Regions from separate parts of the Paenibacillus sp. FSL K6-1096 genome, predicted to be linked through region 1. Evidence: predicted binding sites of a transcription regulator. Region 1 holds the regulator's gene; each other region holds the start of a gene.
What was found. Region 1 encodes Rex, which represses fermentation and respiration genes when NADH is low (regulators of the CRP and FNR family bind a similar motif). Its sites were predicted from a motif close to TTGTGAAATATTTCACAA; they were not measured.
Positions count from the first base shown of each region.

Region 2: a site for Rex is predicted at 2,736-2,753, ahead of MHI24_RS14210 (formate/nitrite transporter family protein). Genes of this name have one in related genera too.
Region 3: a site for Rex is predicted at 3,025-3,042, ahead of MHI24_RS24930 (flavocytochrome c). Genes of this name have one in related genera too.
Region 4: a site for Rex is predicted at 3,199-3,216, ahead of MHI24_RS16210 (cytochrome ubiquinol oxidase subunit I). Genes of this name have one in related genera too.

Region 1 is NZ_CP150274.1:1,038,275-1,046,212, reverse strand. It holds gene panC (pantoate--beta-alanine ligase) at 1-371, shown strand, start outside; gene panD (aspartate 1-decarboxylase) at 364-747, shown strand; gene MHI24_RS04670 (hypothetical protein) at 861-1,499, shown strand; gene dinG (ATP-dependent DNA helicase DinG) at 1,614-4,475, shown strand; gene MHI24_RS04660 (redox-sensing transcriptional repressor Rex) at 4,595-5,248, shown strand; gene MHI24_RS04655 (amidohydrolase) at 5,235-6,536, shown strand; gene MHI24_RS04650 (DUF5590 domain-containing protein) at 6,566-7,087, shown strand; gene MHI24_RS04645 (aminoglycoside adenylyltransferase domain-containing protein) at 7,368-7,938, shown strand, end outside.
Region 2 is NZ_CP150274.1:3,195,355-3,203,292, forward strand. It holds gene MHI24_RS14200 (GNAT family N-acetyltransferase) at 1-73, opposite strand, end outside; gene MHI24_RS14205 (MFS transporter) at 140-1,354, opposite strand; gene MHI24_RS14210 (formate/nitrite transporter family protein) at 1,788-2,615, opposite strand; gene MHI24_RS14215 (FAD-dependent oxidoreductase) at 2,953-4,317, opposite strand; gene MHI24_RS14220 (Rpn family recombination-promoting nuclease/putative transposase) at 4,813-5,661, shown strand; gene MHI24_RS14225 (formate--tetrahydrofolate ligase) at 5,824-7,458, opposite strand; gene MHI24_RS14230 (glutathione peroxidase) at 7,686-7,938, opposite strand, start outside.
Region 3 is NZ_CP150274.1:5,638,848-5,646,785, reverse strand. It holds gene dcuS (DcuS/MalK family sensor histidine kinase) at 1-1,004, opposite strand, end outside; gene MHI24_RS24935 (FMN-binding protein) at 1,189-1,551, opposite strand; gene MHI24_RS24930 (flavocytochrome c) at 1,573-3,003, opposite strand; gene MHI24_RS24925 (hypothetical protein) at 3,190-3,648, shown strand; gene MHI24_RS24920 (response regulator) at 3,759-4,478, opposite strand; gene MHI24_RS24915 (DUF4291 domain-containing protein) at 4,468-5,577, opposite strand; gene MHI24_RS24910 (lactate utilization protein) at 5,748-6,425, opposite strand; gene MHI24_RS24905 (Crp/Fnr family transcriptional regulator) at 6,538-7,194, shown strand; gene MHI24_RS24900 (MFS transporter) at 7,230-7,938, opposite strand, start outside.
Region 4 is NZ_CP150274.1:3,643,849-3,651,786, forward strand. It holds gene cydD (thiol reductant ABC exporter subunit CydD) at 1-677, opposite strand, end outside; gene cydB (cytochrome d ubiquinol oxidase subunit II) at 677-1,693, opposite strand; gene MHI24_RS16210 (cytochrome ubiquinol oxidase subunit I) at 1,680-3,086, opposite strand; gene MHI24_RS16215 (cold-shock protein) at 3,309-3,539, opposite strand; gene MHI24_RS16220 (cold-shock protein) at 3,647-3,847, opposite strand; gene MHI24_RS16225 (trypsin-like peptidase domain-containing protein) at 4,241-5,488, opposite strand; gene MHI24_RS16230 (hypothetical protein) at 5,847-6,053, shown strand; gene MHI24_RS16235 (MBL fold metallo-hydrolase) at 6,022-6,828, opposite strand; gene yycI (two-component system regulatory protein YycI) at 6,847-7,587, opposite strand; gene yycH (two-component system activity regulator YycH) at 7,638-7,938, opposite strand, start outside.

The sequences.
Region 1 (7,938 bases):
GTCCTATTGTCCGCGAGGATGACGGTCTGGCGCTCAGCTCGCGCAATGTCTACCTGAGCGATGAAGAACGCAGACAGGCGCTGGTGCTCTCCCGCTCGCTGCGCGAGGTGCGCCAGGGCATCGACAGCGGCACCATCCGTACGGTGGATGAGGCACGCGGTCTGCTGGTATCGGTGATCTCGGAATCTCCGCTTGCTGTGATTGATTATGCAGAGATTCTAACCTTCCCTGATCTGGAGCCGCTGGAAGGCGCAAGCCGGCTGAGTGACGCCGGCGGGGAGATCATTATGGCGCTGGCTGTCAAGTTCGGCAGAACCCGCCTGATTGACAATAACGTATTCATTCCCAAGGAGGCGCACGCCCTTGTTTAGACATATGATGAAATCCAAGATTCACCGGGCAACGGTCACGGAAGCCAATCTGAATTATGTGGGCAGCATCACCATTGATGAGGATCTGATGGAAGCCGCAGACCTGCTGGAGAACGAGAAGGTACAGATTGTGGATAATAACAACGGCTCCCGTCTGGAAACTTATGTCATTCCCGGCCCGCGCGGCAGCGGCGTGATTTGTCTTAACGGCGCAGCTGCCCGCCTGGTGCAGCCCGGCGATACCGTCATTATCATCTCCTATGCGATGCTGTCGGCAGAGGAGCTGGCCGGACACAAGCCGACTGTAGTGTTTGTGGATGCGGACAACAAGCCGGTCAAGCTGGCCGATCATGAGATTCACGCGACCATTGCTTAACTTCGCGGCATAAGCCATGTAATCAATGGCAGGGATGAAGACCTCCGTACTTGCTAAAAATGTAGTCAGGCAAGCTTGACCTGACTTCATTATCAGTAAGGGTGGGATGTCCGGTGTTTCAACATTTATTCGCCGAGATGAACAAGATGCTGCATGAGATCCAAGCCGACTACCCTACTGCGGAGGGGGAGCGCCGCAATGAGCTTTTATCCAAATATAATATGCTCCACCGGATCAGTGATCATGTCATGGATGAATGGCTGCTCTTCGCCGAGAAGCTCAGCGAATTCCGCGGGCAGGCCGATATGCAGACCCAGCCGGAGGAGCTTCCCGGGCAGGAGGCCCCTGAGCTTGGCATGGATGCTTTTGTCAGAGGCCAGGGCTATTACAAGCTGCTGATGTACCGCAAGTGCATCGAGCAGTTCAGTGAGGTCACGGCCAGGCACCCGGACAGTCTGGCCGCCCGTCTGTACCTGGCGATGGCTTATCTGCAGGAAGGCGATGGCTGTGCAGCCTGGGAGCATCTGCACCACATGCTCGGCTTGATCCGCGAGAATAAGCTGAAGGCTATGGTCTATAATGCGCTGGGGTGCATCCGGGCCTCCCAGGAGCGTTATCAGGAGGCCAGTGAGCTGTTCGGCCTCTCCCTGATGCACGACCCGGCGCTGCCGGAGCCGAATGTGAATCTGGAGGTGTGCCGCAGGCGGGGCGGGAAGCTCCAGTTCGGTCAGCAGCTGGTGTCGCTCCTCTAATGCCCTCCATTTCTTTCTAGGCGATGTAACCCGCTTCCCGGGGGTGCATCGCCTTTTTTCGTAACTTCTGTTATGCTGATAAAGAGTCTCAAGTGAAAGGGAATAGAACTTATAATGAAATTTGCCGTGCTTGATTTCGAAACTACGGGAACCCAATCTGTGGGTGAGATCATCCAGGTTGGCCTTGCCATTATTGAAGAAGACGGGTCCATCTCCCGGGTATATGGTTCCTTCGTCAAGCCCGGAGCACCCATTCCTCCTTTTATCACAGGCCTGACCGGAATTACAGACAGCGATGTGCAGGAGGCACCGGAGCTTGAGGATATGATGATGGAGCTGGTGCCGCTGCTGGATGATGTGGTCCTGGTTGGCCATAATGTAGCGTTTGATTTTCACTTTCTGCAGAATGCGCTGGACCGCTGCGGCTATCTGCCGTTTCAGGGCCGGATTCTGGATACGATTGATTTCCTCAAAATCTGCTTCCCGACCCTGGGCACCTACCAGCTTGGAGCGGTCAGCAGCCATTTCGGCCTTGCCCATGATCGGCCCCATCAGGCGGACAGCGATGCGCTGGCTACAGCGCTTGTGCTGCTCAAATGCCTCGAGGAGCTGCGCAGTCTGCCTCTCCTGGCGATCCAGCGGCTGAATGAGCTGTTCGCTGACGAGGATAGCGACCTGGCCTGGTATTTCGACGGTCTGCTGCGGGAGCGGGAGATGGAGACCTTCCAGCCTGAGAACGGGCTGACCTTCTACCGCCAGCTGGCGCTGGCTGCCGGCGACTGGACCGAACTTGCCCCGCCGCGCGGGGAGGGAACCGGCAATCCGCTGGAGAATATTACCTTTGAAGAATATATGGATGAGGTCACCTTGCGGCTGCAGGAGGCTTTTCCCCAATATGAGAGCCGTGAAGCCCAGGATCTGATGATTCATGAGGTGAGCACAGCGCTTGCGGAGGATAAGCATCTGCTGATTGAGGCGGGGACAGGCACCGGCAAATCGCTTGGTTACCTGCTCCCGGCGATCTATCACAGTGTCCGCAATGAGCAGAAGGTCATGGTCAGCACCCATACGATCAACCTTCAGGACCAGCTGCATGAGCGGGATATCCCGCTGCTGACCCGTGTTGTGCCGTTCCCGTTCAAGGCATCCATCTTCAAGGGGAGAGGGCACTATTTGTGCCTGCGTAAATTTGAACATAGATTGATCAAAAAGGATTTCACCAGCACCAGAGAAGAGGCGCTGACAGCCGCGCAGATGCTCGTCTGGCTGACCCAGACAACCACCGGTGACGATGAGGAGCTTAACCTGAGCGGGCGGGGCGGCGACTTCTGGGAGACAGTTGCCAGTGACACCGACTCCTGCCTGGGGCGGGCCTGCCCCTGGTTCCGCAAGTGCTTTTACCACCGGGCCAAGCATGAAGCCGGCATCTCGGATGTGGTAGTTACCAATCACTCCAAGCTGTTCGCGGATGTCAAGGCCGGTCATCAGCTCCTTCCGGCGTATGAGCATCTCGTTATAGACGAAGCCCATCATCTGGAGGATATTGCCGGCAAGCATCTGGGCATGCAGATGAAATATTTCACAGTTGCGCATACGCTGACCCGCCTGTACAAGGACAGCCGCAGCGGCCAGCTGCCTGCGCTCCGCCAGACGCTGCAGAGCTCCGGCAGTGAGCAGGCCGCCGAGTGGAGCGGGGTCATCGACCGGATCTATCCGGACCTGCTGACCGTGAAGGAATCCTGGGATGCCCTGAGCGAGCGTCTCTTCGCGCTGCTGCCTGAGCGCAGCGACGCGGCGGCCGGTGAAGCCGGACAGCTGGTGACGCGTCTGCAGCCGGGCAAGAAGCCTAAGGAATGGGAGGAGCTGGCCGCCCTTGAGCAGACCCTTCATCTGAGCCTGAGCGACATTATCCGCAAGGGTGACAAAATGCTCAGCGAGATGCGTGACACGGACAGCCAGTCCTCTGCGGACAGTCTGGTCACGGATATCGGTGGACTGTTCAAAGACCTGGCCTCGATCCGGGACCAGATCCGCTTCTTCATGACTCTGAATGATGAGAATATCGTGTACTGGCTGGAGGGCAGCGGCAACTACAAGGGCAAATCGCTGCAGATGTATGCCGTTCCGGTAGATGTCAGCGCCCAACTCCGCGAGCTGTTCTTCGACAAGAAGAAAAGCGTGATTCTGACTTCGGCGACCCTGTCGGTGGACAAATCCTTCCAGTTCATGATCGACAACCTCGGGCTTGACGGTGCTGCGGAGCAGGGGCGGCTGATGACCGCATTGCTGCCCTCTCCCTTCAAATACCGGGAGCAGGCACTTCTGGTTATTCCCCGCGACTTCCCAAGCGTCAAGGGAAGCATAGGGGATGCACGCTTCGTGGACACACTGGTGCGCTCCCTTGCGGAGACCGCTGTCGTTACACGTGGCCGGATGCTGGTGCTGTTCACCTCCTACAAGATGCTCCGCCAGGTGTATGACCCGCTGAAGGAAGCGCTGGCCCCTGAGGATATAGCTGTGCTTGGACAGGGCGTGGAGGGCGGCAGCCGCAATAAGCTGATCCGGCGCTTCCAGGACAGCACCGCCTCTGTGCTGCTGGGCACCAGCAGCTTCTGGGAAGGGGTGGACATCCCCGGCGAGGCGCTGACCTGTCTGGCGATTGTCCGGCTGCCGTTCCAGCCGCCGAATCATCCGCTGGCCGAGGCGAAGTCGGAGCTGCTGCAGGCCCAGAAGAAGAATCCGTTCATGAAGCTGTCTGTTCCGCAGGCGGTCATCCGCTTCAAGCAAGGCTTCGGACGGCTCGTGCGGACCGCGCAGGACCGCGGAATCGTTATAGTTTATGATACCAGGGTTATTGAATCTTATTATGGGAAGTACTTTCTGTATTCCCTGCCCGGACCCAAGATGGAGCATATGCGGACCGACCAGATGGTACCGCGGATCGCCGAGTGGCTGGACGAAGGCGGGGTTTCATAATTCACCTGCTGTTGATATTATTAAGAAGACAAGGTTAACCTGAAGTTCCGCTCCCCGGCTGACTTAGCCGTTTCGTTAAGGCGGCGGGGAACGGTTCATATAATCGAGGAGGAGAAAGCATGAAATCGGATAAAATATCGGAGGCCGTAGTCCGCAGGCTCCCAGTGTACCTGCGGTTCCTGAACGATCTCCAAAAACGTGAAATCTCCACCGTTTCTTCCCAGGAGCTGGGACAGAAGCTTGATCTGAACCCTGCGCAGATCCGCAAGGACCTGGCATACTTCGGGGATTTCGGCAGAAAGGGCATCGGTTATGATGTCTCGTATCTGATCGAGAAGATCCGCCATATTCTCAAGCTGGACCAGCAGATCAACGTTGCACTGGTAGGCGCCGGTAACCTCGGGCACGCCTTGTCCAACTACAATGCTTATCTGAAGGATACGATGAAGATTACAGCGATCTTCGATGCCTATCCGCCGAAGGTGGGCCAGAAGATCAACTCCCTGGTTGTACAGCCGATGGAAGAGCTGGGGGATACCATCCGCGAACAGGGCATCCGGATCGGCATTATTACCGTACCGGACAGCGAAGCCCAGAACGTAGCGGATATTCTGGTGGATTCCGGCATTGAAGCCATTCTGAATTTCGCGCCGGTCATTCTGAAGACGCCTGCCAATATCCGGATTCATGCCGCAGACTTCACTACCGATCTGCAGAGCCTGGCTTATTATTTGCATGATGGAAAGGAAGAGGCTGAAGATGAGCAGCAATAAGACAATAATTAAGAACGGACGCTTCCTGGTGCCGGGTACGAAGCAGCCGGTACTTGGCGGATATATGACCATAGAGGATGATCTGATCACTTACATAGGTGAAGCTGAGCCTGCCCATGAAGAGGGGGCTCTGATTGTTGACGGCAGCCGTCTGCTCTTTATGCCGGGTCTGGTTAACACCCACGGCCATGCCGCGATGTCCCTGCTGCGCGGGTATGGGGACGATATGGTGCTTCAGTCCTGGCTGCAGGAGAAAATGTGGCCGATGGAAGAGAAATTTACCGGCGAGGATGTCTACTGGGGCACGGCGCTGTCTGTGCTGGAGATGCTGAAGGGCGGCACCACCACCTTCCTCGATATGTATGACCATATGGACCGGGTAGCCGAGGTGGTAGAGCAATCCGGTATTCGTGCTGTGCTGATGCGCGGTGTTATCGGCCTCTGCCCGGAAGAGGTGCAGAACCACAAGCTGGCGGAGGCGATCGCGTTTGCCCGTAACTGGCACGGCAAGGCAGACGGCCGCATCACAACGATGCTCTCGCCGCACGCTCCATACACCTGTCCGCCTGAGTTCTTCGTGAAGTTCGTGCAGGCCGCCCATGATCTCGATCTGCCGATGCATACACATATGTCCGAGACGCGCCATGAGGTGGAGCAGAACGTAACCGATTACGGTCTTCGTCCGGTCGCGCATCTGGAGAAGCTGGGGATGTTCACCCGGCCTTCCCTGATCGCCCACGGTGTGCACCTGAACGATGAGGAGATTAGCATTCTGGCCCGGTATAACGTTGGCGTATCGCATAACCCGGGCAGCAACCTGAAGCTGGCCAGCGGCGTAGCCCGCGTGCCTGAGCTGCTCGCAGCAGGGGTTAAGGTCTCGCTCGGGACAGACGGTGCGGCCAGCAACAACAATCTGGATATGTTTGAGGAGATGCGGCTGGCTGCACTGATCCATAAGGGAGTCAGCGGTGATCCAACCGCTGTGCCGGCTCCTGAGGCGCTGCTGATGGCGACTGAGTATGGGGCGCAGTCGGTCTTCCTGAACAGCGTGGGCCGGCTTGCAGCGGGTATGAAGGCGGACTTCATCGCGCTGGATATTGACCAGCCGCATCTCCTGCCGCATACCGACCTGCTCTCCCATGCCGTCTATTCGGCCAGCGCCAAGGATGTGGAGCATGTGTGGGTCAACGGCAAGCAGGTGGTGAAGCACGGGCAATGCCTGACCCTGGATGAAGAAGCCATCCGCCGCAGAGCGCAGGAGACATTCGACAGCCTGCTGAAACGTTAATCCAGCAGAACGGGAAAGGAAGCAACGCGGTGAAGAAGAAGAGGAGAAAATGGCTCTGGCTGGGGATTATCCTGGTGCTGCTCCTTCTGTTCGGACTGAGCCAGTTCTATGCCTATATTATGAAGGATCAGTGGACCGAGCGGAACGAAGCCAAGGAACTGGCCAGAGCACAGGCCGGATTAACTGAGATCACCAAGGCCCAGAAGTCGGTCTGGGATGAGAATTCGATCTATTGGGTGCTGACCGGAAGCAATGCGGCAGGGACCGAGCTGATGGTATGGGTACGTTTCACAAGTGAGGGCAAGCCTGCCGGAGGAGAGAACGGCCTCTATGCCGAAGAGCTGAGCAAGGGCACCTCAGAGGCGCAGATGCGCAAGCTGTTAGCCGGCCAGATGCCGGATATTAAGATCAAACGGCTGCTCCCCGGAGTGTATAACGGGGAATACGCCTGGCAGCTCTTTTACCAAAAAGAGGGGCGTTATTATTACAGCTTCTACCGCTTCTCTGACGGCAGCGCCATCGGTGAGGGGTACAGCCTGCCGAACCGCTAGGTTAAGCGCCCGGCGGCTGCGGCAGACAGGAAGTGCGGAGGAACAGGTCATCTGTTCCTCCGTTTTTTGTTTTCATGCGTAAAACCGAACACAATGTGCAAATGGGATGTGTGTAAGGTAATTTTCCGGCGAAAACGATCTGTAACCGTTCTTGGACTGGCGGCTGGGGTGACCCTGTGGCTAAATGGATATATGAGGATTGATATACTTTTTGCTATACCATAATCATGCGGTCAAGGGTCAAACTTATGAATGCTGTCAATCGAGGAGGATGCTGAAATTGGAAACATTACCATATTTAGATCGTGCGGTAGAGCTGTTTAAGCAGGAGCTGGGGGCTAACCTGACGGGGATTTATTTGCATGGCTCGCTGGCGATGGGTTGCTTCCATGCGGATACGGGAGACATCGATCTGCTGATCGTGGTACAGGACAAGCTGTCCCAAGAAGTCAGCCGGAGGCTCGCGAAACGGATTGTAGCTTTACATGACATGCTGCCGAATAAGCGCGGAATTGAACTGTCTATTGTCTTGAAGACATACTTGAGGGAGTTTGTGTACCCGACTCCGTTTGAGTTTCATTTCTCAGAAGCCCATTTAGAGCGGTACAGAACAGACGGACATTACCTGTGCGGCGGCTACGAGGATGCTGATCTGGCGGCGCATTTTACCGTTGTCTATCACCGGGGAGTGAGCCTGTACGGGGAGCCGATCCATGAGGCGTTTCTGCCGGTGGACCGCAGGTATTATCTGGATTCCATAATCAATGATATCGGAGACGCACCCCTGAAGATCAAGGAAGCTCCCGTGTATTATACGCTGAATCTATGCCGGGTACTGTATTATGTGCGGG
Region 2 (7,938 bases), 2.2 Mb from region 1:
TAATCAGCTCCCGGGCATCCTTCAGTTCCGATGGGCGGATGACCAGGGCAGATTTCCTGTCTAATTGTTGCATCATTGTACCCCCTTGCCTTGCTGTGTACATAGCAGATAATAGAAGGATTGGTTATAGCATGCGAATCTATGCCGTTCTGCGCGCAAGCTGCCGCTCGGCGGAACGGTTCATATAAGCGTGAAGCAGGAAGAAGCCCACCGCCAGCACCGCCATGCCGCAAGCCAGCCAGCCTGTTGGAGCAAGGCCGCCCCGGTCGAATTGCCGGCCCATCAGATAGGGTCCGATGACCCGACCGGCCGCGCCGATTCCGCCGCTCAGCCCCAGATAGAAAGGTGCATTGTGCCGGGCATGCTCCGAGATGAAGGAAGGCATCGCCGGAGAGATCAGCATCTCGCCCAGGGTAGCCAGGACCATCGCCAGCAGCATCCCCGGATAGCTTGGCAGGAACAGAAGGACAGCGTACCCGGCCAGATAGAACACCGCGCTTGCAGTCATCTGGGAAGCGGAGGTAGCGGCGAACCAGCGCTTGATGAGGCTGACCAGCGGCTGGGCCACGAAGATCAGCACACCGTTCAGTGTCCAGAGGAAGCCGTAGAGCTGCTTCGACCAGCCTTCCGAGATAATAAACGGTGATACGCCCGTATTCCAGATCGAGTTGCCGATCAGGAGAAACATTGAACCAAGCGCCATATAGAGATAGATTCGGGTATTGCCCATGAGCCGCCAGCCGGACATCCCGCCTTGCGGTTGTCTTCTGGTGCCATGATCCTGTGCAGGCGCTGAGCCCACCTTGCGCAGGTAGACGAAGAAAAAGCCCGCGAATACCGCCGAGGTCACCCCGTTCAGCACAAAGCTCAGCATATAATTGCCCAGGAAGCCGCTCAGCGATGTCCCCAGAGCTACCCCTATATTATTCGCCACATAGATAATATTGAACAGCTCTGCACGCTGCTCCGCGAACCGGAAGCCAATGAAAGCCTGAATCGCCGGAAGCGACAGGGAGTTGAACAGCCCCACCAGCCCCATTACAACGATGAACAGGCTCCAGTTGCCGCTTGCCCACGGCAGAGCGAACAGCATCAGGGCATTCATCGCCAGCGCACCGACAATCAGGCGGTTGACGCCAACCTTGTGGTACAGAGAGCCGCCGAGCAGCTGCCCGGCAATTCCGCCAAGGGACTGCACCAGCAGAACGAATCCCGCATCGGTCATGCTGCGTCCCAGTTCATCGAATACATACATCGTCACCAGCGGCCACATCAGCGCACTGCCGGTTGCGTTAATTAAGCTTGCAATCAGGAAGACCTTAACTTCCTTCGGATAGGCTTGCAGAAATCTCATCGCTTGTCTGTCATCCCCTGTAATGTCACTGTCATCAATCCATCCAGTATCATCCCAAAACAGGGCGGAGATCAAGCATACGCATTAACGCTTTATCGCGTGTAACGATTGAAACCTTCTGCTGAAAAACACCCGCCAAGCCTTTCCTGACAAGCGTTATTTCTATTCTATAACCCGGCCTTCTGCACGTAAAGAAAATTACTGGAACCAGGCTGATTCGGCAGCCGGAGGCCAGGGTAATAATGCATATGAAACACTCCCTAATTGGTTCACCGTGAATCCCGATTTCGTTCCCCCGAGTCGGAGTACACGGTGAATTTTGTTTGTATATGCAAAAACACTCCCCGCCTCTCTCCCCTTAACAATAGAAGGAAGCTGAGAAACAGGAAGTGCCTGAAGCCACACCGGACAGCGCCCGGCCGGATCTATTATGTTAAGCGTGCTTCTTCAGCCCGGCAGCAGGAACGCCTTGAGCAGAAGCTGCGGGAGCCTGTTCCTTGCGCAGGTAGGCCATCCAGTACGCGGCACCGACGAAGATTGCACCGCCCGTCAGATTGCCGAGCCAGACCGGAACGAAGTTGCCGAAATACTGGCCCCAGGTGAAATGCCCTTCGAAGATCGCAGCAGGGATAAGGAACATGTTGGCTACAACGTGCTGGAAGCCGATGGCTACGAAGGCCATGGTCGGGAACCAGATGCCGAGGATTTTGCCGCTGAAGTTATCTGCCCCATACGAGAGCCATACAGCCAGGGCAACGAGCCAGTTACAGCCGATCCCCGAGATGAAGGCCTGCAGGAAGGAAGCATCGATCTTGTGCTCTGCCATACTTACCAGCTTCTCCAGATATGCGCCGTCTGAGGTCAGACCAACGATGTGCCCGAAGAAGTAAGCCACGAACAGCGCACCTGCCAGGTTGCTGAGCGTGATCAGTACCAGGTTCTTCATTACTTCCCAGAACGAGATCTTCTTCGCCATAAATGCCAGCGGCACCGCCATCATATTGCCTGTCAGCAGCTCACCTCCGGCCAGCAGCACCAGGATCAGTCCCACCGGGAACACCGCTGCTCCGATGAAGTTGGCAATGGACCCCCATTCAGCGGGCGCACTGGCAATGACGCGAATATCCAGCAAAAATCCGAGCGCAATAAACGCTCCTCCCAGGAAACCGAGAATGAGTACAGTGCTGAGCGGATTATGCGCCTTCTTAATTCCGTTCTCCACCGTCACTTCAGCGATTGCCTGCGGTTTGTTATAAGCCATGATTCCTATCCCCTTCTAATTACTTAAAATTTGTTCCTTTATGCCATTGTAACGTGATCACAATCACATTAACGTGATAAAAATCACTATCCAAAAAACCAAGTGAAAGTTTTCACTGACATGTCAAATTTACCACAAAAGCCGGCTTCATGCACTGATTTATGCAGAAAAATGGTGTTAAGAGAGCATTTAGGAGAGTGAAACCCCTTTTTTTGATAATGGAGCAGTGCACAAAATAACCCCACAAAGTGGGGCTTTAGCTTGGATGATGACTCAGGTACTTTGCGGGGACTCCCAAAAAAAAGAGCCCTTAGCGGGCTCCGGGGTGACAGTATAGTTAAGCGTGGACTGGCTCCTTGACGGGAGCTGGCTTCGGCAGTGCCTGGAGACCTGCGGTGTTCAGGAAGTTCCAAGGCTTGTTGTAGTGCGGCTGGAAGAAGAAGTCGATGAAGGCCAGCTGGTCTACGGTCATCTTATTCTGGATGCAGACCGATACTGTGTTGATCGACTGGGTCAGGTCCATCTTGGACATAATCTGTGCGCCGAGAATGCGGCGGGTGGTGCGTTCGTAGACCACTTTGACCTGAACCTGCTCGAAGGTTGGCATGAATTCCGGACGGTAGTTGTCCACCAGCATTACACTTTCTGTATCCATACCCTCTGCCTTAGCGGCTTCTTCCGTCAGGCCGGTTCCGGCAATATTGTCCTCATAGATCTTGATGCCAGATGTTCCTTGCGTACCCATGTACGGGATGGTGTGCTCAACCAGATTGCGAGCGACGAGTGTTCCCATGCGGACAGCATTCGTGGCAAGCGGGATATAAGCGTGTTTACCCGTCGGGTTGTAATGGATCGCACAGCTGTCACCGGCAGCGTACACATCCGGCAGGCTGGTCTGCATATAATCGTTGACCATGATCGCGCCGTTCGGCAGCATATCAACTTGACCCTTCAGCAGCTCCGTATTCGGGCGGAAGCCGATGCAGAGAATGACCAGATCCGTCTCATGCTCACCTTTGCTGGTAATGACCTTGGTTACTCTGCCGTTCTCACCGGCGAAGGAGGCCACCTTCTCGCCCAGCGCAAGCTTGATCCCGTGATCCTTAAGCGACTGCTCAATCGGTGCTGTGAATTCTTCATCCAGGTACTTGCTCAGAATCCGCTCTTCCCCGTCGATCAGCGTAACCTCCTTGCCGTTCATCTGAAAAGCCTCCACCAGCTCCACCCCGATATAACCAGCGCCAACCACTGTAATTCTCTTCACCTTCTGCGCTTCCTCAATAATGGTGTTAGAGTGATGATAGTTCTTCGAGAGCAGGATGCCCTCCAGGTCAATCCCCTCCAGCTTAGGCACAACCGGCCATGAGCCTGTGGTCATGATCAGCTTGTCATACGTATCTTCGAGCTCTTCACCAGTGACCAGATTGCGGGCCTTCAGCGTCCGGCGGGCAGTGTCCACGTTAATTACTTCATGGCGCATCTTCGTCTGCACACCCAGCGCAGCCAGCTGTTCCGGCGAAGAATAGAATAATCCATGCGGGTCCTTGACGACTCCCCCGACATACAGGGCAATACCGCAGGACAGGAACGAAATATTATCGTTACGCTCGTAGACCGTAATCTCGGCATCCGGGTATAACTGGGCGGTGTTCACAATAGCGGCCGTTCCGGCGTGGGTACATCCAATGACTGCAACTTTCATGATTTCTTCCTCCTCCAGGTGTAAAGCTTATTTGTCTGTGCTTATGACTGTGTGTATAAGAACTTGTATTTGTGATTGTTTTCACTTTATACATTGATTATATTGTGATATTTATCACATTACAAGCACTTTTGTGATTTTCCTCACATTGTTCACAATTTCAAATTTTAATCATTTATAAAGCTCACCGGAAGGACTAGGCAAAATGGATAACACCGCGTAATTTTCACCGTTGCTTTAGTTTCCCCTGGAGGTGGGGCATTATGTCTGCCAGGAGCAGGAAGGGGCTGGAGAGAACATGTCCCTGCTGACCTGCGCGGCTGCCCCTAGTCACTGCCCGGTTAAACAATAAATTCTGTTGTGAAAATACGCTTAATGGAATTCAAGATTGTTTTAGTTTTGAGGGAATCTTCATGTGCAGCAGCAGGGCGTCAATATGCAACAGAACTGGTAATCATGGTATAATATTGACTATAAGGATTGGAGTTGATTCGGATGCGCGATCTGCTTGACCCCAAGAATGATTTTGTCTTCAAACGCATATTTGGCAGTGAAGAAAACAAGGATATCCTGCTGGCTTTTCTTAACAGAACTTTCATGGAGGCTGGAGAGCCACCTTTGACTGAGATCGTTCTCATGAATCCATATACAGATAAAGACTCTCCACGTGATAAACAATCGATCTTCGATATTCAGGCCAAAACAGCCGAGGGAAAGCTTATTAATGTGGAAATGCAGTTATTTAATAAGTACGATAATGAAAAGCGCACACTGTACTATTGGAGCAAGCAGTATGCCGGGCAGCTTGAAGAAGGACACTCCTACAAGAAGCTTAGAAAATGTGTCACCATCAATATACTTAATTTCTCTATTCTGCCTAACGACCGTTACCATAACATTTTTCATCTGCGGGAAGATCACAGCGGCATCACACTGATTGACGACATTGAAATCCACATCATGGAGCTCTCCAAGCTGAACTTGCAGCACATTCCGAATGAGGGCGGGTTACTCAACTGGCTGCTATTCCTGAAAAGTGAAGATACAACAAACTGGGAGGTGTTAAGGGTGAATGAACCAGCTTTGAGTAAAGCGATGACCGCACTGGAATATTTAAGCCAGAATGCAGAAGCACGACGCATGTATGAAATGAGACAAAAAGCTCTGCATGACGAAGCCTCCATGTTGGAAGGGGCCCGTGCAGAAGGCGAGTCCATTGGCTTGGCCAAAGGAATGTTAGTAATTGCCCAGAATATGATGAATAAAGGTATGGATTTTCCTACCATTGCCGAACTAACAGGACTTTCTATGGAGCAGTTGGACAAACTGAAACAAAAGCATTAATGCTTAAGAGCTGCGTGAGATTCGATCTCCGCAGCTTTTTATGTGGATTGGACAGTAAAAGCCAATTGTATTCGGTATTTAGCATACAAAAAAGCCTCACCCCCGCAGCAAACCTGCGGTAAAGTGAGGCCAAATTAGTGTCAAGCACAACGAAAAAGCAGCTTACTCCAGTCCCGAAATCACGCCGTCCTCATCCACCAGCAGCCCTTCGGCCGCCGGCTTGGCGGGAAGGCCCGGCATGGTCACCATGTTCCCCGTGATGACCACGGCGAAGCCGGCGCCAAGAGACAGAGTGATGTCCCGCACGCCCATGGTGAAGCCTTCCGGCGCACCGAGCAGGCGCGGCTGATCCGAGAAGGAATACGGGGTTTTGGCCATACAGACCTGAAGGTGGTGCAGGTCCAGCCGCTCAATGGCCGCAAGACTGCGCTTCGCTGCGGGAGAGAAGGCCACGCCGGCACCGCGGTAGATCTCGGTAACGATGCGGTTGATTTTGGACGGAATATCCAGGTGATCTTCATATAGCGGTGCAAAATGCACAGCTTCCTCCTGCGCCAGCAGCGTCTTGAGCGCCTGAGCCAGCTCCTGCCCGCCCGCGCTTCCTTCGGCCCATACCTTGGAGACCGCAGCAGGAACGTCCAGCCGCCGGCAAGCCTCCAGCACATCCTCCACCTCAGCAGGCGCATCGCCTTCAAAATGGTTGAGTGCCACCAGCACGGGCACACCGAATTTGCGCAGATTCTCAATGTGACGCTCCATATTGGACAATCCCAAGAGCAGTGCGGCACGGTTGCCTTCATACAGCTCTTCCTTACGGACGCCGCCGTTATATTTCAGGGATTTCACCGTCACCACCAGCACAGCGGCGGAAGGCGTCAGCCCGGCCTGGCGGCACTTGATGTCCATGAATTTCTCGGCTCCCAGGTCCGCACCGAAGCCCGCCTCCGTCACCACTACCTCGCCCAGCTTCAGCGCGTAGCGGGTCCCGATCACACTGCTGCACCCGTGGGCAATATTCGCAAACGGTCCGCCGTGCACAATCACCGGTGTGCCTTCCAGCGTCTGCACCAGATTCGGCTTGACTGCCTCTTTAAGCAGCGCAGTCATCGCCTCTACCGCCCCAATCTGCTTCGCTGTGACCGGCTGCCCCTGCTGGTCATAACCGACCAGAATCCGGCTAAGCCGCTGCTTCAGATCAGCAAGATCGCTGCACAGGCACAGCACCGCCATAATCTCGGAGGCCGTCGTAATCTGGAAGCCGCTCTCCCGGACCGTTCCATTGCCGTCCCCAAGTCCGGTCACGATATTCCGCAGGCTGCGGTCGTTCATATCCATAACCCTTTTCCACACGATCCGCTGCGGATCAAGCCCCAGGCTGTTACCCTGGAACAGATGATTGTCAATCATCGCCGAGAGCAGATTATGGGCTGCGGTCACCGCATGAATATCGCCTGTGAAGTGCAGATTAATCTCATCGGCCGGAACGATCTGCGCCTTGCCTCCCCCGGTCGCACCGCCCTTCATGCCAAGGCAGGGGCCCAGTGACGGCTCCCGCAATGCAGCTACGGTCCGGACCCCGGCCGCATTCATCGCCTGGGCGAGTCCGATGGTGGTCAGGGTTTTGCCCTCACCTGCCGGAGTCGGATTCACCGCCGTAACGAGCACCAGCCTCCCGTCCGGCTTATCCTTCAGCTCGGCCCACAGCGACGGGGACAGCTTGCTTTTATATTTACCGTACAACTCCAGATGCTCTTCCTTAATCCCGGCTGCCGCCGCTACCTCTGTAATTAACCTCATGCCTTTATGTAACCCTCCTGCCGTTAGTATCCTGCAACCTTCAGTTCTGTATGCGCGCTCCCTATCCAAGGAATGCAAGAAGCATTCTCTTCAAAGGATACATTGTCTCTGAAAAGATTCAAGGATAATTTTCATACCGGCCGAACAGCAGCGCCGACAAGAATTATGATTGATAAAAGCCCTGCAAAGCGCAGGGCCTAAGTCTTCCTTGTACCATTCAACCGGTTTCAGCTAGGTGCCAGCGCCTTCTCGATAAGCCCCTTCATGCTCTCTGGCGATTGCTTCGGTTCGACCCGGGCAATCACTTGACCGCTGCGGTCCACCAGGAACTTCGTGAAGTTCCATTGGATATCGCTGCTCTCCCCGTCACCCGGCTGCTGGCCTTTCAGATACCGGAACAGCAGGCTGGCCTCAGGCCCGTTGACATCCACCTTAGCGAACACCGGGAACGTCACTCCGTAATTCAGCTTGCAAAAAGCC
Region 3 (7,938 bases), 2.6 Mb from region 1:
CGCAGCGCATCGGCGTAGACCGAGATGCCTGACAGCTTCTCCGCCAGCACCGTCAGCTCCGTCTCATCGCGGAAGGTGGCAATAGCCCCGACAATCTGCCCGTTGACCCGGACCGGCAGGCTGTTCACCAGCAGCGAGCTGTCTCCCAGCTCCAGCTCCTGGTCCCGGATCTCTTCCCCTTGGGCCAGTACCCGCTCCAGACGCAGCTCCGGCCAATACTCGGCAATCTGCCGGTTCAGGGCCGGCCCGCCCATGCCCGCCCCCTTCAGCAGCCGCTGGGCCTCCCGGTTCAGAATGGTGATCCGCGCCTCCTGGTCAACGGCGATGATCCCTTCGCGCGTCGACTCCAGCATTGCGCTGCGCTCCTGAAGCAGCTTGGAGATATCCTCCGGCTCCATCCCGAAGACCATCCGCTTAATCTGTCCCCCCAGGATGAACGCGCCTCCGGCTCCAAGCAGAGCTCCCGAGACCAGAATCGCAATAATCGTCCATTCATTCAGGCGGACGAGACGCTCGACCCGCTCCAGGGAGAGGCCGGCAATCACCACTCCCACCTGATGGCCTCTGTTGTTATAGACGGGAACGAAGGCGCGCAGCGATCTGCCCAGCGGCCCGGCCCCTTCAGAGATACTCTCCCCGCCGTGCAGGGAGACCTCCTGTCCGCCTCCGGCGAACGGCAGCCCGACCAGAGACACATCCGGGTGCGAGTAGCGGATGCCCTTCATATCGGTGACGACCACGAACATAATATCGTTGCGCCGGGCGATCCTGGAGGTATAGTCCTGAATTCTCTTGCTGTCGCCTTCACTAAGCCCCTCCGAGACCAGCGGGATCAGGGCAATCGTACGGGCTATCGTAATGGCCTTATCCTCCAGCGCCTGCCGGGTCTGCGGGATGATCTGATTGCGGAAGATAATATACAGGAGCAGCAGGACCAGCAGTACCACAGCCGAGACCATTACGGCGACCATGGTGCGGAGACTGAAGCTTTTTTTCTTCGCCAACGGGATTACACCCTCCCTTAATCTCTCTATATATTACCGAACTATATGGGTTACAGGCAGATTTGTAAAGTAAGGCCCGCCAGCCCATTTTCCCTCGGATCACAGAGGCTTCCGCAGGAATGAAGCAAGCCCAGCTCTGCTGCCGGAAGACAGGAGTGCTGGGCTTAATTGGTATATAAATGAACTATTCTTTCTTCTTCGCCTGGTCCAGAGCCTGGGCTACGGCTTCGATGATGCCGCCGCTGGAGCCGGAAGCGCCGGAGAGGGCGTCCACGCCTTCGGTGGTCTGCTTTTCGATAATCTCAGGAATGGTATTCTCTACAGCCGCATCAATCATAGCCTGAGTCTCTTTGTGCTCCTGCACGGTAATGGCTTCGATCTTCTCATCCTTGATTTCCACCGCTACCTTAATGTCGCTCTTGACGCCCTTGCCTGTTCCATCATACGTTCCGTCCACGTACTGCCCGGAAGACGAAGAGCATCCCGCTACAAGTATACTCACTGCGGCTACCGCCGGGAACAGCATGGTTCTCATCCACTTCTGCATTGTTAATTCCTCCTATATATTCTACTTCTTCAGCGTCTTCACGGCTTCGTCTGCGGCAATCCGTCCGAAGGTGATGATATCAGCCAATGCGTTACCGCCCAGACGGTTCGCACCATGGACCCCGCCGGTAACCTCGCCTGCTGCATACAGCCCTGCGATAACCTGATCATTAGTATCCAGTACCTGAGCCTGTGGATTAATTGCTACGCCACCCATCGTGTGATGAATTCCCGGTGTTACCTGAATTGCATAGTATTTGCCTTGGGCCAGAGACAATGTCAGATCGGGACGTTCAAATTCTGTGTCCTTGCCGGAAGCGACGAAGCCGTTATATGTCTTCACCGTCTCGGCCAGCGTATTCGCATCTACATCAATCAGGGCAGCCAGTTCTTCAGGTGTTGCGGCTTCTTTTACCAGATCCATTCCGAAATAAACCTCGGTTGCCTTCAGATTGGAGCGCAGCTCATCATTGAAGATCAGGTAAGCTACCTTTCCAGGCTGAGCCAGAATGTTCTGGGACACCACATCACGGGTCAGCAGCTCATTCGTGAAGCGTTTGCCCTCACTGTTGACCAGAATCGCACCGTCTCCGCGCACCCCTTCGGTGATCAGCACGCCTTGACCCGGAATGGTGGTCGGATGAATCTGAATTTCCTTCATGTCCACCAGCTTGGCGCCGATCTTCTCAGCCATCGTTGTTCCGTCACCGGTTGCACCAGGATGGTTGGTGGTGGAGAAGCCTTCAAGCTGCGGCTGGTAGCTCTTGACCATATCCATATTGGCTCCGAAGCCGCCAGCGGCCAGAATCACGGATTTGGCGTTGATCGTGTACTCCTTGCCTTCCTTGTCGGTCACCTTCACTCCGGTAACTACGCCTTCATCATTCTTGACAATCTCTTTGGCAGTCGTCTGCATTCTTACGTCAATCTTCTCTTCTTCCAGCTTCTTCTTCAGTGCGACTACGATGAAATTCCCGGCCGCCTCGCCGCCCTTCGGACGGTGAATCCGGTTCACGCTGGCTCCGCCTGCGCGTCCTACCTCCGACAGCTCCGCACCGTTCTCCTTCAGCCACTCCACCGAAGCTGCTGCGTTGTTCGTCAGCGTTCTGACCAGATCCGGGTTGTTGAGATTCTTGCCGCCCTTCATGGTATCTTCGAAATGCAGCTCCGGACTGTCCTTGATTCCGGCCGCCTCCTGATAAGGTGTTCCTGCTGCATTCAGCCCGCCTTCCGCGCGGACGGTGTTGCCGCCAAGCATCGGCATTTTCTCAATCAGGATGACCTTGGCTCCCTGGCTATGTGCTTCAAGCGCTGCGGTCATCCCAGCTCCGCCGCCCCCGATAATAACGATGTCTGTAGACTCCCCTTTGTCACTGTTACAGGCAGGCAACACCAGCAGACTTGCCAGCAGCAACCCTTTGCCCAGCAGACTTGCCCAGCTCTTTCTGTTCATTCAAGCTCTCCTCCAATTGGTTTGTGCATATTTTCACAATTATCATAACCTGAATGTCAGCGCGCTTGAATATTTAGTAATTAAAGAAATGGTTATAGTAAATAAAGTAAGCACATTTGCCTTGAATGCGTCTGAAGTTTTATAATTGGAGCTTACACATCCGTATCATTAGGAGGAACAGAACCTATGGAAAAGAGCAATAAGTACCTGCTTGCCGGTGCCATTCTGGCTGCTGCGGGCGTCTCCCTGATGACCTACACCGCAAGCCGCTACACTTCGTTCAGGAGCATGGTTGCCCGGACCCTCCGCCTGGAGGATATCGCCGCACTGGAAATTACCCGCCTGTCCTCTGTTCCCGGTGAGCAGAAGGATATTGTGGTGACAGAACCGGAGGCGATTAAGCGCATCTATGATGATTTCTCCGGCGTCCGCCTGATGAAATCCGCCCGCAATGTCAGCACAGGCAACAAGCACAGCTATTATATTACCATCGTCCAGGCTGACCGCAAGCAACGCTTCGACATCATCCTGAAGGGTGACCAGCACATGATTATTTATGACAATGATATGAACAACCCGCACCTCGCCGCCTACAAAATCATCAACCCGTTCCAGCCGCTGGCCCTGCATCAGGCCTTCGAGTGACCCTGTATGCGCTAGCTGCGTGCATGAAGTAAAATGGAGTCATGGTCCGCTTAACGCAGCCGTGACTCCATATGGTAATTGATTGCTGCTTATTCGTAGAGCTTTTCATATTAGATATATTTGCTGATCAACTGGTGTCCTTCAGGCTTCACCTTGTACATATACACCGGTCTGCCGACCGCCCCGTAGCTCAGCTCCATCTCCAGAATGCCCGCTTCGGTCAGAAAAGCCAGGTATTTGCGCACCGAGATCCGCGAGATCGGCGCATGGCTGCTGATATCCTCCGTGGAGAATACCGGACTCTGAAGCTCATGGATCGTGTTCCAGATGCTCTCCAGCGTGCCTTCCGCCAGCCCTTTGGGCAGAGGCAGCACTGCCGGCTTGTCCTCTTCCGCCCCCTGCGAATGACGCAGCAGCTTGTCGAGCTGCTCCTGGCTGAGATGCTCCTTGTGCATCAGCTTATAATCCTCACGGTAAGCCGACAAGGCCGCTTGGAAGCGGGCGAACTCAAACGGCTTGATCAGATAATCCACCGCCCCGTTCTGCAGCGCCTTGCGGATGCTCGCATTGTCGCTGGCCGCCGAGATCACAATGATATCCACCTTGCTCCCCTGCTCCCGCAGGGTGGAGAGCAGCTGCAGCCCGCTTGTATGCGGCATATAAATATCCAGCAGCATCAGGTCCACCCGCTGCTTCTCCAGCATCGTCATCGCTTCATCCCCTGTAGCAGCCCAGCCAGCATACTCGAAGCCCGGCACCTGCTCCAGATAATGGCGGTTGAACTTCGCTACCATCGGGTCATCCTCTACAATCAACACTCTAATGTTCATAGGTTCTCCTTGCCAGTATGCCTAAAGTTCTTTTGATAGAATTCTCCAAAGGGTACGGCTCCTCCTGCGGCAACAGCTCCGCGCTGAACTTCCCGGATTGTACCGCCGCTCTGGTATCGGCTACGTACTCTGTAATATCGCGGATCTCCACAATCCATTTATGAATATAGTTATGCACCATCTCGCCCCTGAGACCTAACTGAATGGCTCTGCGCGCTAATTTATTCCCATAGATATCTCTATCGGGGTCCCATTGGCATCTCACCGGGGAAGCCTGTAATTTCGTCTGCCATTCCTCCCGGGAAGCATACAGGTCACGGTCATAGGAGGACAGAACGACCTGTGACAAAATATGATCGAAGCCCTCTCTGGTAATATCAATCGCCAAGATCCGTTCCTGATCCGTTTTGGTCGCCCAGCCCGACCGGTACATCATCCATAAGAAAGAAGGCTTGATCCAAGTCATTCTATCGATTTTAAAAGAAGGCCCGAATCGCCCAAGGCTCACTGCCTCATCGGCAATTGTGTGATTATACGCTTGATAGACTCTGACTGTTTGCTTATTGTAATGGGCCATGATTATTTTGTCTGCTGCGTCGGCCGTCCGTTCCAGTTGCTGCAGCGCGTTGGTTCGGATAATCTCATTATCAGATTCGGCAAGGAGCTTCAAATTACGTCTGGACTCCCCCGTGCCAATGTCACCGAGCGCCCAGATACATTTTACCGCTAATGCATAGGAATCGTCATATTCTAAATAATTGAGAGGTGTGATTGCCGCAGCGTACAGGGATTCAACGCTGGCAGGCGACTTCAGCTTCTGCAGAATCCCCGCTATATTCTCATGCTGAACATGCCAATCCGACTCGATCAATTTACAGAGGATGTCCACGTAATCTTTGGTGAAGAGATCAAACGAGAAACCGATGAATAAGGAATATTCGACCTCTTCAGCGCTTTTCCCTGTATAAGCCTCCCCCAACAGCTTCAGCACATAGCTCGGATTCTGCACAACATCCACTGTGAAGTATTGTAAGAAATCAGCCTTGGAGATAGCGTTTGTCATGAGTTGTTCAATTAAGTCTAGCTCGGCAATTGTCATTTGAGTGGTTGCCTCCGGAATTTGTTCTAATACTGCTCCTTTCAGTATATTCTGTGTCAGCTATTCAGTCTAACTTTAGAAGAACTTTTCCTCCTAAAATATAAAATAGCGGCCTGGAATACAGGAGATCTTCTCCTATCCATTAGCCGCTATTCACGAAATTTCCGACCTCAATATCCCAAAGCTTCACCAACGAGGATAACCTTTATTCTCCCCGCTGTTTTACACATTCTGGTTTCGACGATATAAGAACAGATACAATCATCCGATTTACAATCTCCGCAGGCACCGTTGATCAGGCAGGGCGTTTTTTGCGGCGAATGCAGGAATGGGCTGGATGAACTCGAACAACGGGTTGCGTTAATAGGGGCCGCATAGGTTCTGGCTCGTATCACTGCATCTTCTGCGGTCTTGCACACCTTATTCATCCCAACGACAGCTACCACACTTTTCGGTCCAAAAGTAATCGCTGCCGTCCGATTGCCCACACTGTCGATATTGACCAGTATCCCGTCTTCGCTAACGGCGTTAAAGCTGGTTAAATAGGTGTCGCACAAAAGAGATTGGCGCATGAGATCATAACGTTCCTCCATGGTTTGCGCTGTATCACGGTCAATGATGGTATAACTGCCTTGACGTACCCGGTCAAGCAGTCCGATCTCCTCAAGCGTGACTGACCCGCCCCAAGATACCGAAGAATACTCCGGAATTAAGGATATTGCCTTTTCCGCAGCTTCTATGGCGTTGTCACAGTAGTAAGCCTCAAATTTTCTGTTTTGCAGATTTTTAATAACCTTTGATGATAACAGCCGGTTTCTCGCTTTGATTGAATCTTCTTTCGTTTGCATGGTTCTTCCTCCGTTCTGACATTAGACAAGACGGCTAAACTTCGTGTGTATGTATGATTAATATAGTATAGTGAAAAGAAAAAGGATGTTGCACATGCAACGAGAAGTCTTCATGAACAACTTAGACTCCCTATGTCAATCACGTTTATTTGCCGGAATTTCCTTAAGTGATATTCCCCAAATGCTTAAATATCTGTCAGCCACACACAAAGAATATGCAAAGGATGAGATGGTTGTCCGTGAGGGCGATTACGTGGATGATCTCGGCATCATATTGCAGGGTACCGCTCAAAGCACGAAACTCAGCCCCACGGGAAAACAAATTATTGTATCCCTCCATTATCCGGGCGGATATACCGCTGTTCTCACAGCAGCTAGCCGGGGAAGAAGATGCCCGATGTCAGTGAAAGCCTTAGAACCGCTTGAGGTTCTGTTTATTCCGATCCAAAACATCTTGAGCCGTTGCACGAAGCTATGTATGGGGCACGAACAATTACTTGGCAATCTGTTTGACAGTATTGCTGAACGCGCGTTAGAACTGCATGACCGGAACGATTGTCTGATTATGCCGACTATCCGCGATAAGGTCCTAACTTATTTAACAAGAGTTATGCGTGAAGCTGGAACAGAAACCTTTACGATTCCCTTTGACCGGCAAGCCATGGCCGAGTACCTGGACGTAGACCGCAGCGCCCTATCCAGAGAGCTGGCATGGATGAAGCGGGACGGCTTGATTGAGTTTTGTAGGAATGAGTTTAGGGTGTTGTAAGAAGTAGTGGGGGAAAGATGTCAATAATAAAACAATCATACCCTCCCCCTCTGCTCCAACACCCCCCGCACCACCACCCAGCTCCCCAGCGGCGCGGCGCCCAGCACCAGCATGAGCAGCGTGATGGTGCGCAGGGACTGGCTCTGCGACAGGACGGCGATGAAGATCAGCAGGCCGAGGAGGCGGCCGCTCATGAGGCTGAGCTCCCGGAGCACCATCAGCTCGACCCGCTTGCCGGCGCTCTCCTCGGTGACGCCCATCAGGTCGAAGGTGGTAGAGAGCATCGGCAGCATATAGAGCGGCAGGCTTAGCCAGGTGCCAATGCCCATCACCAGCAGGGTGGTGTAATTGACCTTCCACAGCAGGGGGAGGATGAAGGCGGTCAGCAGCAGACTGCCGGCCAGCATACCGCTGCGGCGGGCGCGGGGCTTGTACCATTTGCCTGCTGCGTAATAGCTGACCAGGGATACGGCTGAGGTAATCAGCGCGTATTGCCCCAGCTTGCTCTCCTCTTGGGCGGCAATGTAGACCAGCAGCCCGAGCAGGAAGGAGAACACGCCCTCGCGGATGCCCTGGAACATCAGCGCCGCTGCGGCCGGTCTCCACGGGCTGCCCTTGCGGCGCAGCTCCTGCCAGGGCTCCAGCCACAGGTAGGCCTGGCCGCGCGGACGCTGCTGGAGGCCGAAGCTGAGGACCGCAGCGACGCCATAGATGCAGAGCGACAGCATGAAGACGATACGGTAG
Region 4 (7,938 bases), 2.6 Mb from region 1:
CGGTAGCGGTCGCTGACTGCGGCAATGCTCTCGCTGTGGCTGCGGCTGCGGCCCAGGAACTTCAGTGTCTCCAGGCCGCGCAGTGAATCCACGAAGTGGTTCGATAAGGTGCGGTAGGATTTCAGCTGGCGGTCCATCTGCTTGCGGGCCGTCATGCCGATCAGAATCATGAACACAATGATGATCGGCATCGTTAAGGTAAGAATAACACCGCTGGAGGTATCCTGAGTGTACACATAGACCAGCAGCAGAGCGGGGGTCACCGCCATGCCGACCATCCGGGGAATAATCAGCTCCAGATAAGTGCGGAACTTGGTAACGCCTTCGAGCACTAAGGTGACCACATGTCCTGTTCCCCGGTCGTAAGCCAGTCGCGGTCCCAGCTGGAACAGCTTATCCATCATCTGTCTGCGCATGCTGCTTCCGGTCGCTTCCGCGAAGCGGTAAGCCGCCCGGCTCATCAGCAGGGCACAGGCATGACGCACGAGAAAAGCAAGAAGGAACAAGAGCGCTTTAGCCCCTTGTTCCTTCAGCGGTTCTCCCGCAAACAGCGCAGAGACAACTTCCGCCAGCGACTTCGCCAGCAGAAGAATGGACAGGCTTTGCACCAGGGTAAGGAAGCCAACCAGCACGAAGACAGGCTTTACTCCTTTATACCCAAGCAAATTTTTATCCATTAGTATTCAAGATGCTCCTTCTCATGAACCCGTTTGTGGAAGATGAAATAACTCCAGATCTGATAGCCCAGCACGAACGGCAGCAGGGTCAGCGCAACAATCGTCATCACCTTCAGCGAATAAGGGCCGGAGGCCGCATTCGTGATCGTCAGGTTGAATGCCTGATCCAGCGAGCTGATCATCACCCGCGGGAACAAGCCGATGAAGATCGAGGCCACCGACAGCGCCATCACCGCGCCGGTCATTCCGAAGGCATAGCCGTCCTTCTTCTTGCTCATGAAGTATCCGGCCAGCAGGTAAGCAGCAACACCGAGCACTACGACAATCCACAGCAGCACGCCGCGCTTGTCGAAGATGTCTGTCATGGTGTAGGTCATAATAACGAAGGCTACCAGCAGCACCGCGAGCGGGATCAGCAGCTTCCGGGCCAGCTTGCGTGCCCGTTCCTGCAGATCGCCAATGGTGCGGAGCGTGGTGAACATCAGCCCGTGAACCAGACACATCAGCACGACTGTAATACCGGCAACAACTGTATATCCGTTAACAATATCGAAGAATCCGGCATGCATTTCCATGTCGCTGCCAATCGGCAAGCCCTTGATGAAGCTGGCGAACACTACAGCGAGCAGGAACGGCGGCAGGAAGCTGCCGAAGAAGATGCAGACATCCCATGTCTTCACCCATGCCTTGGAATCGCGCTTGCCTCTGAATTCGAAGGCCACACCGCGGGCAATCAGCGCCAGCAGGGCGAACACGAACGGAATATAGAAGCCGCTGAACAGTGTGGCATACCAATGCGGGAAGGCGGCAAACATCGCCCCGGCGCCTGTAAGCAGCCACACCTCATTCGCATCCCAGAACGGTCCGATCGAGTTGATCAGTACCCGGCGCTCGGTATCATTTTTGGCCAGAATCTGCGTTTCCATCCCTACGCCGAAGTCGAAGCCTTCCAGGAAGAAGAACCCGACGAACAGCACGCCGATCAGCAGAAACCACAGTTCATTAAGAGAAAGCATGAGTTGATCCCTCCTTGTTATACGGATCGTGGGATTCGCCGTGCTCGTTATCCATCGCATACGGGCCTTTGCGGATCACCTTGATGAACAGGCCGACCAGCACCGCACCCAGTATCGCATAGATCGCGGTGAACGAGATCACCGAGAAGAGCACCTGTCCGCTCGTAATATTAGGCGACACGCTATCCTCTGTAGTCATCAGTCCGAATACCGTCCATGGCTGTCTCCCGATCTCTGTCATAATCCAGCCCGAAGTATTGGCGATCGGCGGAAGCAGCAGCCCCCAGAACATAAAGCGCATGAACCAGGTATTTGGTTTGTCCAGCTTTTTGCGCCACATAAGGTAGATCGCATATACGCCAAGTACGATCATCAGCGTGCCTGCCGCAACCATGATCCGGAAGCTCCAGAAGGTTGTTTTGACAGGAGGAATATAATTGCCCGGGCCGTATTCCTGTTCATATTGGGCCTGCAGCTCATTCATTCCCTTCACTTCACCGGAGAATTTACTGTAGGACAGGAAGCTGAGCAGGTATGGTACCTGAATTTCATTCTTGTTGGTTTTGTTCACAGTATCAATTGTGGCGAACACGGTCCAAGGAGCCGGGTCTCCGCTCTTGCCCCACAGCCCTTCGGAAGCAGCCATCTTCATCGGCTGGGTCTCAACCAGGTACTGCGCCTGGGCATGACCGGCAACGGCAACACCGAATGAAGAGATAATGCCCACAATTGCCGCGATTTCAAACGATTTACGGAAGAAAGAAACCTCCTGCTTCTTCAGCAGCTTGTAAGCACTAATCCCTGTGACCAGGAAAGCGCCTGTAGCATATGCGGCAAGGACGGTGTGCGGAAATTCAACCAGCAGCTGGCCGTTCGTAATCAGTGCAAAGATATCATTCATTTCAGCCCGCCCGTTGTTCACTGCGAAGCCTACCGGATGCTGCATGAACGAGTTGGCGGCGAGAATCCAGAAAGCGGACAGCATCGTGCCGAGGGCAACTAACCAGATCGAGGCCAGATGCACCTTCTTGGATACCTTATCCCAGCCGAAGATCCAGATTCCGATGAATGTGGACTCCATGAAGAAGGCCAGCAGCGCTTCAATCGCCAGCGGAGCCCCGAACACATCACCGACGAAGCGGGAATAGTCAGACCAGTTCATGCCGAACTGGAACTCCTGCAGAATCCCCGTGACGACGCCCACAGCGAAGTTAATCAGGAACAGCTTCCCCCAGAATTGCGCCATTCTTTTGTACTCTTCATCGCCTTTTCTGACGTACATCGTCTCCATGATGGCAATCAAGAGCGCTAGTCCGATCGATACCGGCACGAAGAAATAATGAAAAATTGTCGTCGACGCAAATTGTATACGTGACAGCATGACTGTATCCATGTGTCTCCCCTTCCTTCTCCCTATTGGTACGTCTATTCTGTCAAATTTCAGGCAAGGGCAGTGTGACAATAATCACATTATACGCCCTGATTTAGCATTAAAATCAATAAATTTGTGACAAATATCACAAAATCACGTTCATAAAGCAAAAAAAATAAGACGGTTTCACCGTCTTGACATTTGTTCACCTGTATCAGGTCTTGGCTCATAAAGGTTATGGGTCTAGGTAATGGAAATACCTTTCTTAAGCGATTTGAGATCGCCATTTGAATTAAGCAATTGCGGCAGCATCTTCATGCTGCGGGCCATCGGAGAATGGCAGAGAGGACATTCAGGCGCATGTTCAAAAGAGAAATTGTCCCTCATCCATCCGTTGCATTCATCGTTCGTACAGGCCCAGATTGCGGTGTTTTCTTCAGGTATTTCTTCCAGAGGCTTCTTCCGGTAGTTCATTGCCGTTCCTCCTTCCTTTATGCTGCAAGCTGAGGTTACCAGTCTATTCGGTTATGATAAAAAAAGACCGTCCCAACTTTCACAAGCGGGGACGGTTCTTCAATTAATTACAGTTTTACAACGTTTTCGGCTTGTGGTCCACGGTTGCCTTGAACAACGTTGAATTCAACGCGTTGGCCTTCATCCAAAGTCTTGAAGCCTTCGCCTGTGATAGCGCTGAAGTGTACGAATACGTCGCTTCCGCCTTCAACTTCGATGAATCCGAATCCTTTTTCTGCGTTGAACCATTTAACTGTACCTGTTTGCATGTGTGTTACCTCCACAAATTTAAATTAATATGTTCTTTTTATCTTCAGACAAAGAAAAAATTCACACATTGAAAAAGGTTGTTCCAAGTTGACAGCCCTTTTCAATACGAGAATTAGGTATCAATCTGTGTCTGTATAAGTAATTTAATGTTACCACACCTCAATAACAAAGGCAAGCTATCTTATCCTAATTTCTCCGGATTTTCCCTATTCAGGTCCTGCTCCCAATGTAAGGGCTACCAGACAAACAGACGAACCATAAATCATACTATTCTTTACCCCGTTGCCGCCCTTTTGAAACGGCCCCGCCCCCTTATTTATTCTTTAAGGGGACGGCTTGAACCGTTTCCTTGATCGTGACTGCTTCACTATTATATACAGGCAATTCCCAAATTATTCTCCCGGCTTCTCCAAAAGCTTCACGGTCGCCTGCTTCACTTCACCGTTGCGGTAGAAGGTAATCTTCAGCTTGTCACCGATCTTGGTATGATCGTACAGATATTTGCGCAGGGCCAGGGTTGAGGTAATCGGCTTGTCATCGAACTTCGTAATCACATCGTTGAATTGCAGACCCGCTTCCTTCGCTGGTCCAACAGCATCCAGCACCACGACACCGTCGGTGACCGTCTTCGGAAGATTCAGCTCCTTCCGCTGATCCTCGGCCAGCGGCACATACGGATTATTCAAATCCACCGAATACACACCCAGGTACGAACGGGCAATCCGTCCCTTGGCCGTCAGCTCATTGGCGGTATCCATCACATGGTTGGCCGGAATGGCGAAGCCTAGACCCTCTACGCCTGTATCGGAGATCTTCATCGTATTGATTCCGATCACCTTGCCGTTCAGGTCAACCAGCGCACCGCCGCTATTGCCTTCATTGATGGCGGCATCGGTCTGAATGACCTCCTGCTCCCAGTCATATACGCCGTCCTGATTCAGGGATACCGGAATCGTCCGCTCCGTATAGCTGACAATGCCTGAGGTCAGCGTGTCACCCAGCCCCAGCGGATTGCCGATGGCAATAACGGTCTCGCCCAGCCGCAGCTTGGAGGAATCACCGATCTCTGCAACCGTATGGATGCCTTTGGCGTCAATAGAGAGCACTGCAATATCGCTGACCTTATCTGCACCCACCAGCTCCGCTTTGCGTGTCTCGCCGTCAACCGTTACGATCTCCAGCTTACCCGCGCCTTCAATCACATGATTATTGGTAATGATAAATGCCTTATTATCGTCTTTTTTATAGATAACTCCCGAGCCTAATGCCGATTCATCGAGAATATTGAGTTCCTTGTTATCTTCCTTATGGTTAATAATGCTGACTACCGCCGGACGGACATGTGCCGCGGCCTGAATGATCCGGTCATAGGGGTCGGAGCTGCTGGCAGCCACTTTATCAATAATCACCGGAGCCTGGGCCTTCTCCCGGGTGAACTGTCCTGTTACCGTGCCGAACAGCAGGACGGCTACCACCGCACTGCAGAGCGAGCAGATCAGCGCAACCTGCCACGTTGCCAGGGACCGCTTTGATTTACGGACCGCCCATTTGCCATCCGCGAATCCGCCGGAGGATTTGGACTTGCCGTTTCTGCGCCGTGACACCTTGGTTGAATAGAAATCATCATCGAATAATCCCACGTTACCTTCTCTCCCCTCTATTGCCACTGCATTCATGACCTGAACGCCAAGCAACCACGCCCGAGCTTAACTGCTATATCTCTTAGACTTCAAGAAGTGCTAAAAGGTTTCACATGATTTATTCACCACATTTCTGTGGGTTCTAAGCGCAAGGGATGTCTCTTATTCTTGCAAGCTACCAAAATATCAAACGCTTGTATAAGGAATATTTTGCAACTTAAAAGACTACAATAGTGTTAGAACGCTTTATATTGATTGTATCACAGGCAGCGGTGCGGCCCACATTTTTTCTGTGTAAAAAAGCTGTAAATAATTTACTCTCACATAACAAATGATTTCCTAAGGAGGGCTGGAGACAATGGAGTCTTTTTCAGCTAGTATGGATCTGGTACAGTTTATCGGCAAGCTGGGTGACCTGAAGGATGAGCACTACCAGCTGATTCTCGTTCAACATGCGATGATTGAGCTGCTGATTGATAAAGGGGTATTCTCCCGCCAGGAGCTGGAGCACAAGGTGACCGAGATTGACCGCCTTATGACTGGCTCACCTTATCCCATGGCGTAGGCCGGTCATAGTAGGTATCGCAGAGCCGGAATTCGCTGTCTTTATAAAAGCAGCCCCGGTCCTCCATCGCCCCGCGCACGGACATCTTCGCCAGATCCATCATATTATGGTCCCTGCTTAAATGTGCCAGATAGGCGCGTTTGGTCCGTCCCGTCAGAATCTCGCTGAGCGCTGCGCCTGCCGCCTCATTGGACAGATGGCCCAGATCGCCGAGAATCCGCCGTTTCGTATTCCACGGATACCGCCCCATCCGCAGCATTTCAATGTCATGATTCGATTCCAGCACCAGCACATCAGCATCGGAGATGGCCGCTTTCACCTTATCGCTGACATACCCGAGATCGGTCGCCACACACAGCTTCTCCTTGCCGTCGTAGAAATTATAAGCCACCGGCTCCGCTGCATCATGGGAAATCGCGAATGACTCCACCCGCATACTGCCGAAATCCCGGTGCTGTCCGGTCTCCAGAATAATTTTGTTATGCTCGGCAATCTTGCCGATCCCCTTCTCGATTGCCCCCCAGGTGTTCTGGTTCGCATAGATGGGAAGATCATATTTGCGGGCCATCGCGCCAAGCCCCTTAATATGGTCGGAATGCTCATGGGTTACCAGAATCCCGTCCAGATCTGTTCCTGTCAGCTCACGCATCGCCAGCAGCTCATCGATCCGCTTCGCACTTAAGCCCGCATCGATCATAAGTGTGGTCTCGCCGTTACGCACCACCGTCACATTCCCGGTAGAACCGCTGGACAGCACTGTAAATGAAATTCCCATATCTCTCTCCTGCTCCTTCTACTCTGTTGTCTTGGGACTGATAATGTCCGCACTGATCGCATCCATATAATAGGCGCTTCCGTCCTCCAGGATGAACCGCCACATCGGCGAAGCCACCTGACTCTCAGAGTTGAACAGCTCGCCGTAATAGCCCAGCTCAATCTCCTTCACTGCCGCATCCGCCGGAAAATACTTCTCGATCAGACTGCTCAGCGCCTGTGAGGCCGGAAGCACCTTCTGCAGATTATCGCTGCGGCTCGCCCCGATCTCAATCTGCGGCATGCGGTACGCCACAATCTTCTGGTCGCTGTTAATCAGCTCCAGCCTCACTCTGAACAATGACCACTTGCCGTCTACCAGCGGATGCAGGACGAACTTGCCTACCTCACTCTCCTGCGAATCGAACCGGTAATTAGCTATGTCGGGAATCTCGTTCTTCAGCAGGCTGCTCAGCTCAGAGAACGATGAATACATCAGCTTGCTGTCAATCGGCTCCTTCAGCTTCACCGGCGGCTCGTTCTGCTCCTCTCCGGAGTAGCGGTACGTGATATCCGGCAGCTGCGGAGTGGCCGCCGGGATCGGGCACAGCAGCCGGATGCCCTTCTCCTCCATCACCGCCTGGGTCTCGGCGGACAGGGAAGTGAAGTCAAGCCCTGCGCTGACCTGATCGCGCACATCCACCCACAGCTGATAACACAGCAGCAGATTAAGCACCAGAAAGGCGTATATCAGTACACTTTTGGCCCTGCCCCAGTCCATCCCGTTCCCTCCTTAGCTCACAGCTTCATCATCCTTGCCGCCGGTATTTCTCAGTTCAGCATAACCACACTTCCGTCAAGCAGCGTGACCCGCCAGACCGGATGGAGCTGCAGCTTATTCTCCTTCAATGAAGGCATATATGCCGGTGTAAGGTCGGTGATCCGCTGGATACTGCTGACCTGAGCCAGCTGCTGCTTCAGCGCTTCGCCGCCGGACAGCTCGACGATCACCTTCTCTGACTTACTCTCATCCATATACATCAGGGAGCGCTCATAGGACGAGACGGTTCCCTGCTGCAGCTCCAGATGAATGACGCCGTACTGCAGCTGCGGATTACTCATGATCGGATAG